One region of the Streptomyces yunnanensis genome, then DNA from elsewhere that is predicted to be linked to it. Evidence: riboswitches for the same ligand, from Rfam matches in the RefSeq annotation. Region 1 holds a riboswitch; the other holds the start of a gene.
The links. A riboswitch is a leader RNA that binds a small molecule or an ion and turns the genes downstream of it on or off. The one in region 1 is predicted to bind cobalamin.
Positions count from the first base shown of each region.

Region 1 (7,279 bases):
CGTTGGCGGGCCGCATCGCGGCGGAGGCCCTGGTGACCGGTGACAGCCTGGGACAGGTGGCCAGTCAGACCCTGGCGAACCTGGCCGCCGTCGACGAGGCCGCCACCCTGCCGGTGCTGCGCCCGCTGATCGGCTGGGAGAAGCAGGAGATCATCGACGAAGCCCGGTCCATCGGCACCGAACAGATCTCCGTACTGCCCGACGAGGACTGCTGCAAGCTCCTCGCACCACCCCGGGTCACCCTCCGGGCCGGCCTGGCCGACCTGCGGTCGGTGGAGAAGCGCCTCGACCTGGACGACCTGATGGACGGGCTGCTGCGCGACGTCCAGATCATGCACCCGGGGGAGACCGACGAGGAGACGACCACCGACGCGGGCAGCCCGGACGAGGACCCCGCCCCGGACCGCCCCGGCCCGGCCGTGTGCGGTGCGCCGGCAGGGGCCGCGCAGGCGCCGTAGGGCGCCCGGTCGTACGGACGTGAACGCCCCCTCGTCGGAGGGGGCGTCGCTCCCTTACTTGGCCGCTACTTGGCCGCGCGCTTCTTGCGTGCCGGCTTCGACGCGGGAGCCTCGGAGGCGCGGGCGACGGCCACGAAGGACTTGACCGCTTCCTGGAGCTTGGCGACGTTCTCGGCGCCGAGGTCGGCCTCGTACCACTTGAGATCGAGAACCTGACGGATCGCGATCTTCTTGGTGCCGTCCTCGTTCAACTCCTCGGTCTCGTATTCCTCGTCGACCATCGCGGGGACGGCGAACCGGATCGGCGTGACGCCGTCCGTCACCTCGGGATTGAGGTCGTCCTGGAGAATCGACTGCCAGTAAGTCGCCTTCTTGACAATCTGGTTGCCGACCGGAACAGGGGTGATTACCTCCTGAACACCCGGCTCATCCTTCTGCGACTCATCAACCTGGATGGTTTCCTTGACGGCCATTTTGGCGCCCCTTTCCTGTGTGGTGCACCCCAAACTTTAGTGGAAATAGGCGAGTTGAAGCCAATCGGCATCGGGGGATAGATTATGCCGGTCTCCGCTCGCGAACGGATGCGCAAGTCGGCTGGTCATCGCCGACATCCCAGGCATTCACCGGAAACTTCCACTCCCGCGAGTCGCCGCCCGCACCCGTCGGCGAACTGCTCTGCAAAACCACCCGGCTCCTCTGTGACCAGCCCCTTTCCGCGCCGAATTGGCACGCTGTGGGGCGTGCCTTTCACCTCTGCTGCCGCGTCCTTCGAATTCTTGGATTCTCCACCCGCGTCCGCGGCGGCGCCGTCCCCGTCGATAGCGAAGTACTTCGGGACCGGAGGGCGTGGGGAGGGGAAAGGGGCGCCGGCGAGGGCGGGCGTGCGGCGACGAGTGCGGACCGGCGCCCCGGGGCCGCGCCGCGCCCCGACGCGGCCAAACCCTGTGCCACCTGTGTCTCATCTCATAGTCCGGCATCTGAACAGGGGTGACCGCCAGGGGGAAGGCGCTCTACGCTGGCCGGGCAACAGGTTCGCCCCGTCCGCCAGGCGGGAGCGTCGCAAGAGGGAACCCGGTGGGAATCCGGGACTGCCCCGCAGCGGTGAGTGGGAACGACCGCCGTCATACGCACTGGATCCGGGCCGCGGATCCGGGAAGCGACGGCCAGTAGGTGCCCGCCGGAAGACTCCGGCAGGCGCGCCCGCGAGTCCGAAGACCTGCCCGTTGCCCGTGCACGCCGATGCGTGGACGGACATCCCGGTGACCTCGAGGGCGGGTCGGCGTACACATCAGGCGGACCCGTGCGTCGCGAGCGCACCGTGGATCCGCCCGGTTCGTCATCCCTTCGCACTCCTCGTTCCCCCACCGGGACGTTTCAGGAGACCATTTCGCGAAGGAGAGTTCCGTGACAGCGAAGCCCGCAGCCGCGGCAGCACGGGCCACCGTGTACGGCTACCCCCGCCAGGGCCGGCACCGGGAACTGAAGAAGGCCGTCGAGGGCTATTGGAAGGGCAAGGTCACCGCCGACGCCCTGACGGAGACCGCCCGCACCCTGCGTCGTGCCCACTGGCAGCAACTGGCCGACGCCGGCATCCACGAGGTGCCCACCGGTGACTTCTCGTACTACGACCATGTGCTGGACACCAGCGTCATGGTCGGTGCCGTCCCGGACCGCCACCGCGCCGCCGTCGCGGCCGACGCCCTCGACGGCTACTTCGCGATGGCGCGCGGCACGCAGGACGTGGCGCCGCTGGAGATGACCAAGTGGTTCGACACCAACTACCACTATCTCGTACCGGAGTTGGGACCGGACACCGTCTTCACCGCCGACTCCGCAAAGCAGGTGGCCGAGCTCAAGGAGGCCCGCGCGCTCGGGCTGACGGCCCGGCCGGTGCTGGTCGGCCCGGTCACCTACCTCCTGCTGTCGAAGCCCGCCCCCGGCGTGGCCGCCGACTTCGAGCCGCTGACCCTCCTCGACCGGCTGCTGCCGGTCTACGCGCAAGTCCTCGCCGACCTGCGGGCGGCGGGCGCGGAGTGGGTGCAGCTCGACGAGCCCGCCCTGGTGCAGGACCGCACCCCGGCCGACCTGAACGCCGCCGCACGCGCCTACCGCGAACTGGGCACCCGCACCGACCGCCCGAAGCTGCTGGTCGCGTCGTACTTCGACCGGCTCGGAGACGCCCTGCCCGTACTGGCCAAGGCTCCGGTGGACGGACTGGCGCTCGACTTCACCGACGCGGCCGCGGCCAACCTCGACGCGCTGGCGGCCGTCGGGGGACTGCCGGGCAAGCGCCTGGTGGCGGGCGTGGTCAACGGCCGCAACATCTGGATCAACGACCTGGAGAAGTCGCTGGCCACCCTCGGCACCCTGCTCGGCCTCGCCGACCGGGTCGATGTGGCGGCGTCCTGCTCGCTGCTGCACGTGCCGCTGGACGCCGCCCTGGAACGGGACATCGACCCGCAGATCGCCCGCTGGCTGGCCTTCGCCAGGCAGAAGACCACGGAACTGGCGACCCTGGCCCGCGGCCTGTCGCAGGGCACCGACACCATCGCCGCCGAACTCGCCGCGAACCGCGCCGACCTGGCCTCCCGGGCCAACTCGGTCCTCACCCACGACCCGGCCGTGCGGGCCCGCGCCGCGGCCGTCACCGAGGCCGACGTCCGGCGCTCCCAGGCATACGGACAGCGGACCGTCGCCCAGCGCACCCATCTCGGCCTGCCGCTGCTGCCGACCACCACCATCGGGTCCTTCCCCCAGACCGACGAACTGCGCGCCGCCCGCGCGGACCTGCGGGCCGGCCGGATCGACACCGCCGGTTACGAGGAGCGGATCAGGGCCGAGATCCAGGAGGTCGTCTCCTTCCAGGAGCAGGCCGGGCTGGACGTCCTGGTGCACGGCGAGCCCGAACGCAACGACATGGTCCAATACTTCGCCGAGCAGCTCACCGGCTATCTCGCCACCCGACACGGCTGGGTGCAGTCCTACGGCACCCGCTACGTCCGCCCGCCGGTGCTGGCCGGTGACATCTCCCGTCCCGAGCCCATGACGGTCCGTTGGACGACCTACGCCCAGTCACTGACCGAACGCCCCGTCAAGGGCATGCTCACCGGTCCCGTCACCATGCTCGCCTGGTCCTTCGTCCGCGACGACCAGCCACTTGCGCAGACCGCGCGCCAGGTCGCCCTGGCGCTGCGCGACGAGGTCGCCGACCTGGAGGCGGCCGGCACATCGGTGATCCAGGTGGACGAGCCCGCGCTCCGCGAGACGCTGCCGCTGCGCGCCGCCGACCACCCCGCGTACCTGGCATGGGCCACCGACGCCTTCCGCCTGTCCACCAGCGGGGTGCGCCCGGACACCCAGATCCACACCCACATGTGCTATGCCGAGTTCGGCGACATCGTGCAGGCCATCGACGACCTCGACGCGGACGTGATCAGCCTGGAGGCCACCCGGTCCCACATGCAGGTCGCTCGGGAGCTGGCCGCCCACGGCTACCCGCGCGAGGCCGGACCCGGCGTGTACGACATCCACTCCCCGCGCGTGCCGAGCCCGGCGGAGGCGGCGGACCTGCTGCGCACCGGCCTGCGGGCCATCCCCGCCGAACGCCTGTGGGTCAACCCCGACTGCGGGCTCAAGACCCGTGACTGGCCCGAGGTGCGGGCCTCCCTGGAGAGCCTGGTGGCCGCGGCCCGCACGGTCCGTGCGGAGCTGCCGACCTCCTGACACCGGGACCGGTGGGTCGGGGAGGGGCGTCGTGCGCCCCTCCCCGCCCTCGGCACCTGGTCACCGCCCGGGCCAGCGCAGGGTCATGTCGGGCAGGTTCTCCATGTTCCGGTCGCCGTCGTTGGTGTCGAGCACATGGAAGCCATGGCGTGCGTAGAACGCGCGGGCCTCGGCGTTCTGCTGGAAGACGTGCAGTGACAGCCCGTCCGGACTGTGCCGTCTGACCTCGTCGAGCAGCAGGGTGCCGATGCCCTGGCGGCGCAGCTCGGGCCGCAGATAGAGGTGTTCGAGCAGGTCGCCTTCGAGGGCGGCGTAGCCGAGGACCTCCGTCCCCCGCACCGCCACCCACACCCGGCACGTCGTGAGGACGACCTCCTCGAACCACCGGGTCACCTGCTCGTGCCCCCGCTTCTGCGGCGGCAGGTACGGCATCGCCGCCGCGCGGGAGGCCAGGTGGATGTGGGCGATCGCCGCCGCGTCCGCCGTCGCCGCGAGGCGGATCTTCGTTTCCGTGTCATCACGCACGGCGGGAACCTACCGGGTCCTCCACGCGCGATCGAGCGAAATACCGCCCAGGCCCTGCCAGTCACCTCCTGAGGAGTGGGGACGACCGCGCACTCCACCGTCGGTGTGCGACGGTTTGACTCTCACATCCGTGTGAGGCTTTAGCGTCCCGATCACCAGCGCGCGCAGCAGCGCCCGCCACGTGAGAGGGAGCCATCCGCCATGACGCACCACCGCCACCACCGCCCGCTCGACGGCAAGATCGCCCTGGTCACCGGAGGCAGCCGGGGCATCGGTCGCGCCATCGCCGAACGCCTCGGCCGCGACGGGGCCGTGGTCGCCGTGGCCTACGCCCGCGACGCGGCTGCGGCGGACGACGTGGTCGCGCGCATCCGCGAGGACGGTGGCCGGGCGGTCGCGCTGCACGCCCCGTTGGGCCACCACGGCGACGCCGCCGGCCTCTGGTCGGCCTTCGACGAACGGATCACGCAACACGCTCCCGGGACGGAGGCGCGGCCGGCGGTCGACATCATCGTCAACAACGCGGGGATCGCGATGCCGGCGGCCCTCCCCGCACTGACCGAGGAGGACTTCGACAAGGTCTTCGCGGTCAACGTCCGTGCCCCCTTCTTCGTCGTACGGGAAGGGCTGAAGCGGCTGCGCGACGGCGGCCGGATCATCAACATCTCCAGCGGTGCCGGCCGGCTGGCCATGCCCGAGGCCATCGCCTACGGCGCCACCAAGGGCGCCCTGGACAACTTCACCCTCAACCTGGCCAAGGAACTGGGCCCCCGGGGCATCACCGCCAACGCGGTCGCGCCCGGGATCGTCGACACCGACGTCAACGCCGAGTGGCTGCGCGGCAATCCGGCCGCGGAGGCGGACGCCGCGTCGCGGGCCGCGTTGGGCCGGGTCGGCCAGCCGGACGACGTGGCCGACATCGTCGCGTTCCTCGCCTCGCACGACGCGCGCTGGGTCACCGGGAAGGTGATCGACGCCACCGGCGGCGCCAGGCTGTGACAACGGACGAGCCGGGCCCGCGCCGGACGCCGCGGACCCGGCCCACCGGGCGAACGACAGACCCTATGGCCGCAACACCCCCCACCACACGGCCCACGGTACGAAGCCGATGGTGGCGAGGGCGGCCGGCGCGAGTCGGAACCAGGCCGCCCTGCCCCAGGTGCGGTGCCTGCGCAGGACAGTGGCGACCGTGACACCCGCCGAGACGAGCACGGCGATGGCGAGCGTCTGCACGGCCAGCCAGGCCAGCGGGCGCCCCCACAGGACGGGTGCCGCGGCCCCGTCGCCCGCCACGTACACCGCGAGCGGGCACAGCACCGCGCCCACGACGGTGAGCAGACCCAGGCCGGACAGCCAGCGAACGGGGCGTACTGCCGGGCCCCGGCGCAGAACGGCGCTCAGGGGGTAGGCGGCGAAGCCGACGCACAGCAGGGCGGGGAGGAGCCATGCCCACCAGGTGCGGCCCGGGACGGGAACGCTGGACGTGGCCTGGGGCGGGGCGGGCGCGGTGCGGGACTCGGGCGGGTGACCGGCCGCAACGGCCCGGACCCAGGAGGTCATGGTCCGGGCGTAGCCGGGCGTCAGCTCTCCCAGCGGCCTGCCGTGGAGCAGGGGGCCGCCGATGCGGTCGAAGCCGTCCGTCGTCCGGTGTCCGTTGTGCGCCGCGCCGGGCACGAAGCCGATGACGACGTGCCTGTTGCCTGCCCGGTCGAGGACCTCCCGGAAGATCCGTGCGCTTTCCCGGGGCGGTATCTGGTTGTCGTAGGCGCCCCACAGCGCCAGTACCGGGGTGTGGTGCAGGCGGTTCAGCACCGGCCGGGGATCGTGGTCCGCCGCGGGGAACAGGCCGGTGGAGTCCATGAGTTGGGCCGCCGGGCCGGCGACCACGCCGCGGAAGGACCCGCCGATGCCCCGGTGTTGCAGATGCGTGCCGAGATTCCATGTCTGGGTGCGCAGCGGCGAGTAGCCGGACCCACCGAGCGTGATCAGGAAGGCGACGTCGGAGGAGCGGGCGGCGGCCAGCGGTGCCACCCAGCCGCCCTCGCTGAATCCCCAGAGCCCGACCAGGTGCGGATCCACGTCCTTGCGCTCGCGCAACAGGCGTACCCCGGCCAGCGCGTCGTCCGCCAGCAGGTCGAAGTCACGGTGGGTGGTGGAGTATCCGACCGTCCGCTTGTCGAAGACGAGCGTGGTGATGCCGGCGCGGGCGAAGGTCTCGGCCTCCTGCCGGTACTCGTCCCGGGGGCCCGGCCCCGAGCCGCCGATGAGCACGATGCCCGGGCTGGTGGTCGAGCGGGTGCCTGGAGGGGCGCCTGGCGTGTCCGGGCGGGTGAGTACGGTGCCGTGGAGGACGAGGCCGCCACCGCCCCGGAAGGAGACGTCCTGGCGGACCGGGGCGCCGTCCTTCGTGTCCGCGTGGGCCCGCGGCGCGGCGAGCGGTACGGCGAGCGCCACCCAGGCCAGGGCCAGGCAGGTGCGTATGAGCGGCTTGACGGTGAGCTGCACGGCGGTGCGGCTCCTTCCCTGAAGACGCGTTGCGGAGTGGTCAGTTGATCTCGGGGAAGCCGAGCAGG
Region 1 covers NZ_CP095749.1:8,720,029-8,727,307, forward strand. The annotation lists gene thiI (tRNA uracil 4-sulfurtransferase ThiI) at 1-458, shown strand, start outside; gene MOV08_RS38155 (Lsr2 family protein) at 524-931, opposite strand; cobalamin riboswitch at 1,470-1,696, shown strand; gene metE (5-methyltetrahydropteroyltriglutamate--homocysteine S-methyltransferase) at 1,863-4,181, shown strand; gene MOV08_RS38165 (GNAT family N-acetyltransferase) at 4,242-4,706, opposite strand; gene MOV08_RS38170 (SDR family oxidoreductase) at 4,908-5,705, shown strand; gene MOV08_RS38175 (alpha/beta hydrolase family protein) at 5,769-7,211, opposite strand; gene MOV08_RS38180 (winged helix-turn-helix domain-containing protein) at 7,252-7,279, opposite strand, start outside.

Region 2 (7,279 bases), 2.2 Mb from region 1:
GCGGAATCGGACGACGTCCGGCGGGCCGGGCCGGTTACCCGGCGCCAACCCCGCCCCATCAGGCACGATGGACCCATCATGAACCTCGACGACCTCGCGGCCCGGGCCCGCCGGCTCGCCTCTTCCGCGACGCCCGGCCGGCGCCGGCTGCTCGGCATCGCCGGGCCTCCGGGTGCCGGTAAGTCCACCCTCGCCGCCTGGCTGGCGGCGGAGCTGACCGGCCAGGCGGCGCTCGTCCCGATGGACGGCTTCCACCTCGCCGAGACGGAGTTGCGCCGCCTGGGCCGCATGGACCGCAAGGGGGCGCCGGACACCTTCGACCCGGCCGGTTACGCGGCCCTGCTGTCCCGTCTGCGCTCCCCCGAACCCGGCACGCCCGTCTACGCCCCCGCGTTCGACCGCCGTATCGAGGAGCCGGTCGCCGGCAGCATCCCGGTGGCCCCGCACATCCCGCTCGTCATCACCGAGGGCAACTACCTCCTGCTGCACTCCGACCCCTGGGCGCGGATCCGCGAACTGCTCGACGAGGTCTGGTTCATGGAACTGGACGGCCAGGAGCGGGTGCGGCGGCTGATCGCCCGCCACGAGCGGTTCGGCCGCCTGCGCATCGACGCCGAGGACTTCGTCCGCACCTCCGACGAGGCCAACGCCCGCCTCGTGGCGGCCACCCGCCCCCGGGCCGACCTCGTCGTGACCTTCACCGAGGACGAGGCGCCGCCCCGGTCGGACGACTGACCCGCCCGGACCCCACCGCCCCTGCCCCACCCCTCCGCCACCGGTCCCGACTCGGCCCCAACTCGGCTCCGCGCCAGGTCCCTTCTCCTCGGCCGGGTATCAACACCCCTTCCGAAATGACATCATGGATGTCATCATGACAGCATGAGTGTCATTGAGGGGGGTGCCGGCCAGGGTGCCGGCCAGGGCATCGGCCCGGATTCCGATGCCGTCGACACCCGGCGGACCGCCGACCCGCCGGCGGCGACCGAGGAGCTGTTGTACGGCGTCATCCGGCGGCTGTGGCCGCTGCACCGGACGATCGTGCGCGCGGTGGAGCGGGAGCTGGAAGGCACCGGCATGACCGCCGGCGAGCACGCCCTGCTCGACGCGCTGCGCACCCACGGACCGCGCACCGTCCCGCAGTTGGCGCGCTCCCTGGGCCTGGACCGACAGCCGGTGCAGCGCTGGGTGAACCACGCGGCGGATCTGGGCCTGGTCGTGACGGCTCCCAATCCCGCGCACCGCCGCTCGTCGCTGATCCGGCTCACCGACGAGGGCACCGAGGTGATGCGCGGGATACAGGACGCCGAGGCGGCGGAACTCCGCCGCGGGCTGGCCGACCTGTCGCCCGGGGAGGTCCGCACGGCGCTGCGGGTGCTGGATCGGCTCGGGGAGGAATTCCGGCACTTGGCGGACGGCTCGCGCGTTCCCCCGGAGGAAAGCGGCAATCCCGAAATGCCGGACGCTGCCGACCAGGAGGCCGCACAGGCCGCGATACCGCCCGCACAGGGGCACCGACCGCCGGTGCCCGCCCGACCAGCCGACCGCCCGACGCAGACAGAAGGCCCCGCAGCATGACCCACGACTTCCAGGCATGGTCCGAGATCGACAACGGCACCGTGCCGATCGCCGACGACGGCGAGCTGTTCTACGAGACGGCCGGCTCGGGACCTGCGGTGGTGCTGCTGCACGGCGGCATGCTCGACCAGCACATGTGGGACGAGCAGTTCTCCTGGCTGGTCAACTCCGGCCTGCGGGTGGTCCGCTACGACTCCCGCGGCCACGGCCTCTCCTCCACGGTGACGGGCGACTGGGCCAACCACGACGACCTGGCGGCCCTGCTGGACGCGCTCGACATACCGCGCGCCGTCCTCGTCGGCCTCTCGCACGGCTCCCGGGTCGCGCTGGACACCGCGCTCGCCCACCCGGACCGGGTCTCGGCCCTCTTCCTCGCCGCCCCCGGGGTCAGCGGTCGCCCCTTCACCGACCCCTTCGTCCTGGAGCACATCCGGGAGCAGGTCGCCGCGATCGGCGCACCGGACGGCGCGGAGCGCTATGTGGAGCACTTCCTCCGGATGTGGGTGGACGGGCCGTACCGCGCGCCGTCCGCCGTGCACCCCGGCTTCCGGGAGCGGATGCGCGCCTCCGCGAGCGCCAATGTCGAGGTGCACGCCGACGGTGTGGGCGCCGGCATGCCCCTGGAGGTCGGCGCCGCGGACCGCCTGACCGAGATCAAGGTGCCGACCACCGTCCTCGACGGCGACCTCGACTCCACCGACATATCCGCCAACGCCCACGCCATAGCGCTCCAGGTCCCCGGCGCCCGCCGTGTCCGCATCCCCGCCGCGGGCCACATGGTGAACCTGGAGAACACCCCGCTCTTCGACCAGGAACTGCACGCCTTCCTGTCGTCCTTGGCCCTCTGAGACGGCCCGCCCCGCCCCGGGCGAGGGCCCGGGGCGGGGCGGGCCCGCCCGCTCTCCCCGGCGCCCGCTAGAGTGACCGGGCCGTGGTGATCGGGAAGACCGGTGCAGGACCTTGTGTCCCAGGCCGGCGCGGCCCTCGCCACTGTGATCGGGGAGTTTCCACCCCTCTCCGTACGCGCCCGGTGCGCGTACGGCGCCACTGACCGCAGCCTGCGGCCGGGAAGGCGGGGCGGACGCGTGCACCCGTAAGCCAGGAGACCGGCCACGGCATCTCACGAACTGATCCACGAGGTGCTGGAGCGTGATGGCCGAATGGCCCTGTCCACGAATACCCCGGGAAATTCCCCTTCCCCCCGCGACGCGTCCCCTGGCGGCATATCCGGATCCACCGGTTCCTTCCGCTGGCAGCGCCGGGACACCGTCCGCACGGCCGGACTGATGACCGTGATCGCCGTGCTGCACATCGTCGCCTTCGGCGTGCTGTTCCTGCTGGTCGTGCCGGGCCACTACACGGTCGGCAGCCAGGTGTTCGGTGCCGGCCTCGGCATCACCGCGTACACCCTGGGCATGCGGCACGCCTTCGACGCCGACCACATCGCGGCGATCGACAACACCACCCGCAAGCTGATGGCCGACGGCAAACGGCCGGTCTCGGTGGGCTTCTGGTTCGCCCTCGGCCACTCCAGCGTGGTCGTCGTGATGGCCGCGCTGGTGGCGGGCGGCGCCCAGCTCGCCGGCACGCTGATGAACGACAACTCCCGCACGCACCAGGTGCTCGGCCTCGTCGGCACCACCGTCTCCGGCACCTTCCTCTACCTCATCGCCGCCCTCAACCTCATCGCCCTGGTCGGCATTCTGAAGGTCTTCCGGGCGATGCGGGCGGGCGCGTACGACGAGCAGGAGCTGGAGCGCCACCTGGATTCCCGGGGCTTCATGAACCGGATCCTGGGCCGTCTCACCAGGTCCATCAGCCGGCCCGGCCAGATGTTCCCGCTCGGTTTCCTCTTCGGCCTCGGCTTCGACACCGCGACCGAGGTGACGCTGATGGTGATGGCGGGCAGCGGCGCCGCGGCGGGCCTGCCCTGGTACGCGATCCTGTGCCTGCCGCTGCTGTTCGCCGCCGGGATGAGCCTGTTCGACACCCTGGACGGCACGTTCATGAACTTCGCCTACCAGTGGGCGTTCTCCAACCCGGTGCGCAAGGTCTACTACAACCTCACCATCACCGGCCTGTCGATCGCGGTCGCGTTCCTCATCGGCACCATCGAGCTGGTGACCGTGCTGCACGACAAGTTCGGGCTGGACGATCCGCTGACGGCGGGGATCTCCTCCCTCGACCTGGACAACGTGGGCTTCATCATCGTCGGCCTGTTCGTCGTGGTGTGGGCCGCGGCGCTGGCGTACTGGCGCCTCGGCGGCGTCGAGAAGCGCTGGACGGCCCGCACGGCGAACGCCCGGCCCGCCGACGACACCGTCCCGGCACCCCGCACCGGAGACACCGACACCCCGGCCCCCGACACCCCCTGAGTACCACCGCCCGTGGGGTGCGGCCCCCCTCCTCTTCCCCCCTAAAAGGGACGGACTCTTCCCCCTTGAAAGGGATGGCAGGAAAGGCCGCACCCCACCGGCAGCACGCACACCGGCAGCACGCACACCGACAGTGCTCGTCCCGGCGGCGCGTCAGGTGGCCGAGCCGGCCGCCGCTCCGGTCAGCAGGTCCGGGCCCCAGCGCTCCAGCGCCGCCGCCAGGTCGAGCGGCCGCAGCCGGTCCGCCACCTCCGCCCCCGGCCAGTCCTCCCGCGGCACCCGCCACATCACCTCGAACTCGTTGCCGTCCGGGTCCCGGGCGTAGAGCGACTTGGAGACCAGGTGGTCGCTGGTCCCCACCAGCGCGCCCCGCTCCTGCAGCCGTCCCGCGATCACCGAGAGATCGCCCAGCGTCCCGACCTCCCAGGCCAGGTGGTACAGGCCGATCCGGCCGCCCTCCGGCCCGGGCGCGTCCGGCCCCACCGCGAACAGCCCCAGATCGTGGTCGTTGTGCGAGTCGGGCGCGCTCAGAAAGGCCGCCCGCCCCGGAATCTCCACGTCGACCGTGAACCCCAGCACCTCGGTGTAGAACGCCACCGACCGCGCCACCTCACGGATGTACAGCACCGCGTGATTGAGCCGCCGTACGGACATCGGTCCTCCATTCCTTACCTCAACTCGTCCCCCGCCGTTTTCCTGCCGCCACCGCGCCGAGGCCGGGTCCGCGCCGCCGTCGCCGCCGTCGCCGCCGTGGCGATGACCAGCACCTCGCACTCCACGCACTCCACGCCCGCGGGCGCGATTTACTTGAAACTTCAAGTCATTAGCCACGATACACCTCCCTCCGAGGCCACCGAAGCCCCCATTCGCCGCCAAACAAGGACCTTCCGACACCCACCCCCTCCCCGAGACAGCGCCACCACTTTTGTTTTCCAAGCGTCTACTTGGAAAACAAAAGCAACATCACTACGATCCCACCATGACCACAACCAGGGAAGACGGATACGAACTGTCCACGGACCCGAACCGGCTCGACGTCGACCTGGTCCACCACTGGCTCTCCACGGACGCGTTCTGGGCGCTCGGCCGCAGCCGGGAGACCGTCGAACAGGCCGCGCGCGCCTCGGTCAACTTCGCCGTCCACGGCCCCGACGGCTCCCAGGTCGGCTACGCCCGGGTCGTCACCGACCGGGCGACCTTCGCCTGGCTGTGCGACGTCTACGTCGCGCCCGAGCACCGCGGCAGAGGTCTCGGCACATGGCTGGCCGGCGCCGTTCGCGACCACCTCGCCCCCTACCGGCTCAAGCGCGTGCTGCTCACCACGCTGGACGCCCACGACATCTACGCCCGAGCCGGCTTCGTCCCCTTCCCCACCCCCGAGAACCTGATGATCCTGGACTCGGCGGCATGAACGACCCGGGCAAGCGCGTGGTGGTCCTGTGCGGCGGAGAGAGCGCGGAACGCGACGTCTCCCATGCTTCGGGCCGGTCGGTGGCCCGAGCCCTGCTGGAGCGCGGACACGAGGTGACACTGATCGACCCGGCCGCCGCCGTGCCGGTCGTGGCCGGGCCGCTGCGCCCCGGCGACGACGTCAAGGAGTGCGCGGTCGGCACGACTCCGCCACCGCGCGCGGACCGGCCACGATTGCGGCGGCGGATGCACGCGGCGCTGACCGGCGGCCCGGTCCTGGAGCTGCTGCGGGACGCGGAGTTGGTCTTCCTCGCGCTGCACGGCGGCTGGGGCGAGGACGGCCACGTCCAGGCACTGCTGGAGATGGCGGGCCTGCCCTTCACCGGCGCCGGCAGCGCCGCGTGCGCGGCGGCCTGGCACAAACACCGGGCCCGGGCGGTGCTGGCCGCCGCGGGCCTGCCGGTGACCGAGGGAGTGCTGTGGCGCCCAGGGACGGACGAGGTGCCACCGGACGTGCAGCGCCTGCTGGCCCACGGCCCGGTGGTGACCAAGCCGGTCGCGGACGGCTCCAGCGTCTTCGTCCACCGGGTCGCGTCACTCCCCCACCTGGCACAGGTCGCCGCCGACGTACCCGCCGACGAGGAGCTCCTGGTGGAACCGTTCCTCCCGGGGCGGGAGTTCACCGTGGCCGTCGTCGGAAGCCGACCGCTCCCCGTGGTCGAGATCGAGCTGACGACTCCGTTGTTCGACTACGCGGCCAAGTACCAACCCGGCGGCGCCAGCGAGATCTGCCCGGCCCGGATACCGGCCGACTTCGCCCACCGCCTACAGGAGATGGCCCTCCGCGCGCACCGGGCCCTCGGCTTCGGCGCGCACGCCTACTCGCGCACCGACTTCCGCTGCGACGCCCACGGCGAACCCCACTGCATCGAGGTCAACGCCCTCCCCGGCCTGACGCCGACGAGCCTCCTCCCCCTCGCAGCAACCGGCGCCGCCTGGACCTACCCCGATCTGATCCACCGCCTCATGAACCTCACACAACCCTGAACCCGCCCCCGCGACACCGCCCCACCCCGCCCCTGCCTCGACGACCGTCACCAGCCCCGAGATTCACTCAACTCGCCACCCTTCAAACGACGTTGAGACCAGCCGACTACGTCCACGAACAGGGCCTCGCCGCACTCCACAACGGAACCGCCCCCCAAGACACCCGCACCGCACGCGCCCGGCCGGCACCGGCCCGAGTCGCCCGCCCGGCTGCGCCCCGAGGTTCGACTGCCCACCGGTACGGACTGCTGACGCAGTCCCCATACGGGAGGGGGAGCCTGCGGGCTAAGGGTGAGTGCGGACGTGGCACGGGAGGCGCAGCGTTGGAGTGACATGGCCGCCCGCCTGAGGTGGCTGGGGCGATGAGGGGAAGGATGGCGAAAGATTCTGCCGATGAGTTGCCTCGACGAGTGGAGATCCCCATGAAGCGCCTGCCCGCGCTCGCTACCGCGGTAGCGGCCTCAGTACTGATCATCCTCGGAGCCGGCACCGCCAGCGCCGACGGCAAGCCCGACAACGGATCTACTCGGATCGGAACCGCCCCGATCACCGAAGGTCTGCAAAAACTCGTGAGCGGCTCGTTCCTTCTGGACATGTGAGCCCCTCAGGGACAGGTCCGTAGCCATCACCCCGCGCCCAGCCCGGGCGCGACACCCCCGTTCATGCCCGCCCAAGGGCGAGGACGGGGGGCACAGTCGTCTGCGGTACCGCGGCGTTCCGTAAGTCACGGTCGGACGGATCCCCACACCTCGCCCACGGGACCGGCTCAATGCAACCAAAGGCCCCTGCCGCTCGGCCTGCCGGTGCCCTCCGAGGACATGTGGTCCCTCAACCGGCTCCGGCCAACCAGCTCCGGCCAACCGGCTCCGATC
Region 2 covers NZ_CP095749.1:6,535,600-6,542,878, reverse strand. The annotation lists gene MOV08_RS28545 (nucleoside/nucleotide kinase family protein) at 79-735, shown strand; gene MOV08_RS28540 (MarR family winged helix-turn-helix transcriptional regulator) at 880-1,575, shown strand; gene MOV08_RS28535 (alpha/beta fold hydrolase) at 1,572-2,423, shown strand; cobalamin riboswitch at 2,491-2,704, shown strand; gene nicT (Nickel transporter NicT) at 2,736-3,950, shown strand; gene MOV08_RS28525 (VOC family protein) at 4,104-4,604, opposite strand; gene MOV08_RS28520 (GNAT family N-acetyltransferase) at 4,930-5,361, shown strand; gene MOV08_RS28515 (D-alanine--D-alanine ligase family protein) at 5,358-6,407, shown strand; gene MOV08_RS28510 (hypothetical protein) at 6,830-7,006, shown strand.
Region 2: it holds a riboswitch for cobalamin, as region 1 does, so the genes downstream of both, nicT (Nickel transporter NicT) here and metE (5-methyltetrahydropteroyltriglutamate--homocysteine S-methyltransferase) in region 1, are expected to answer to the same signal.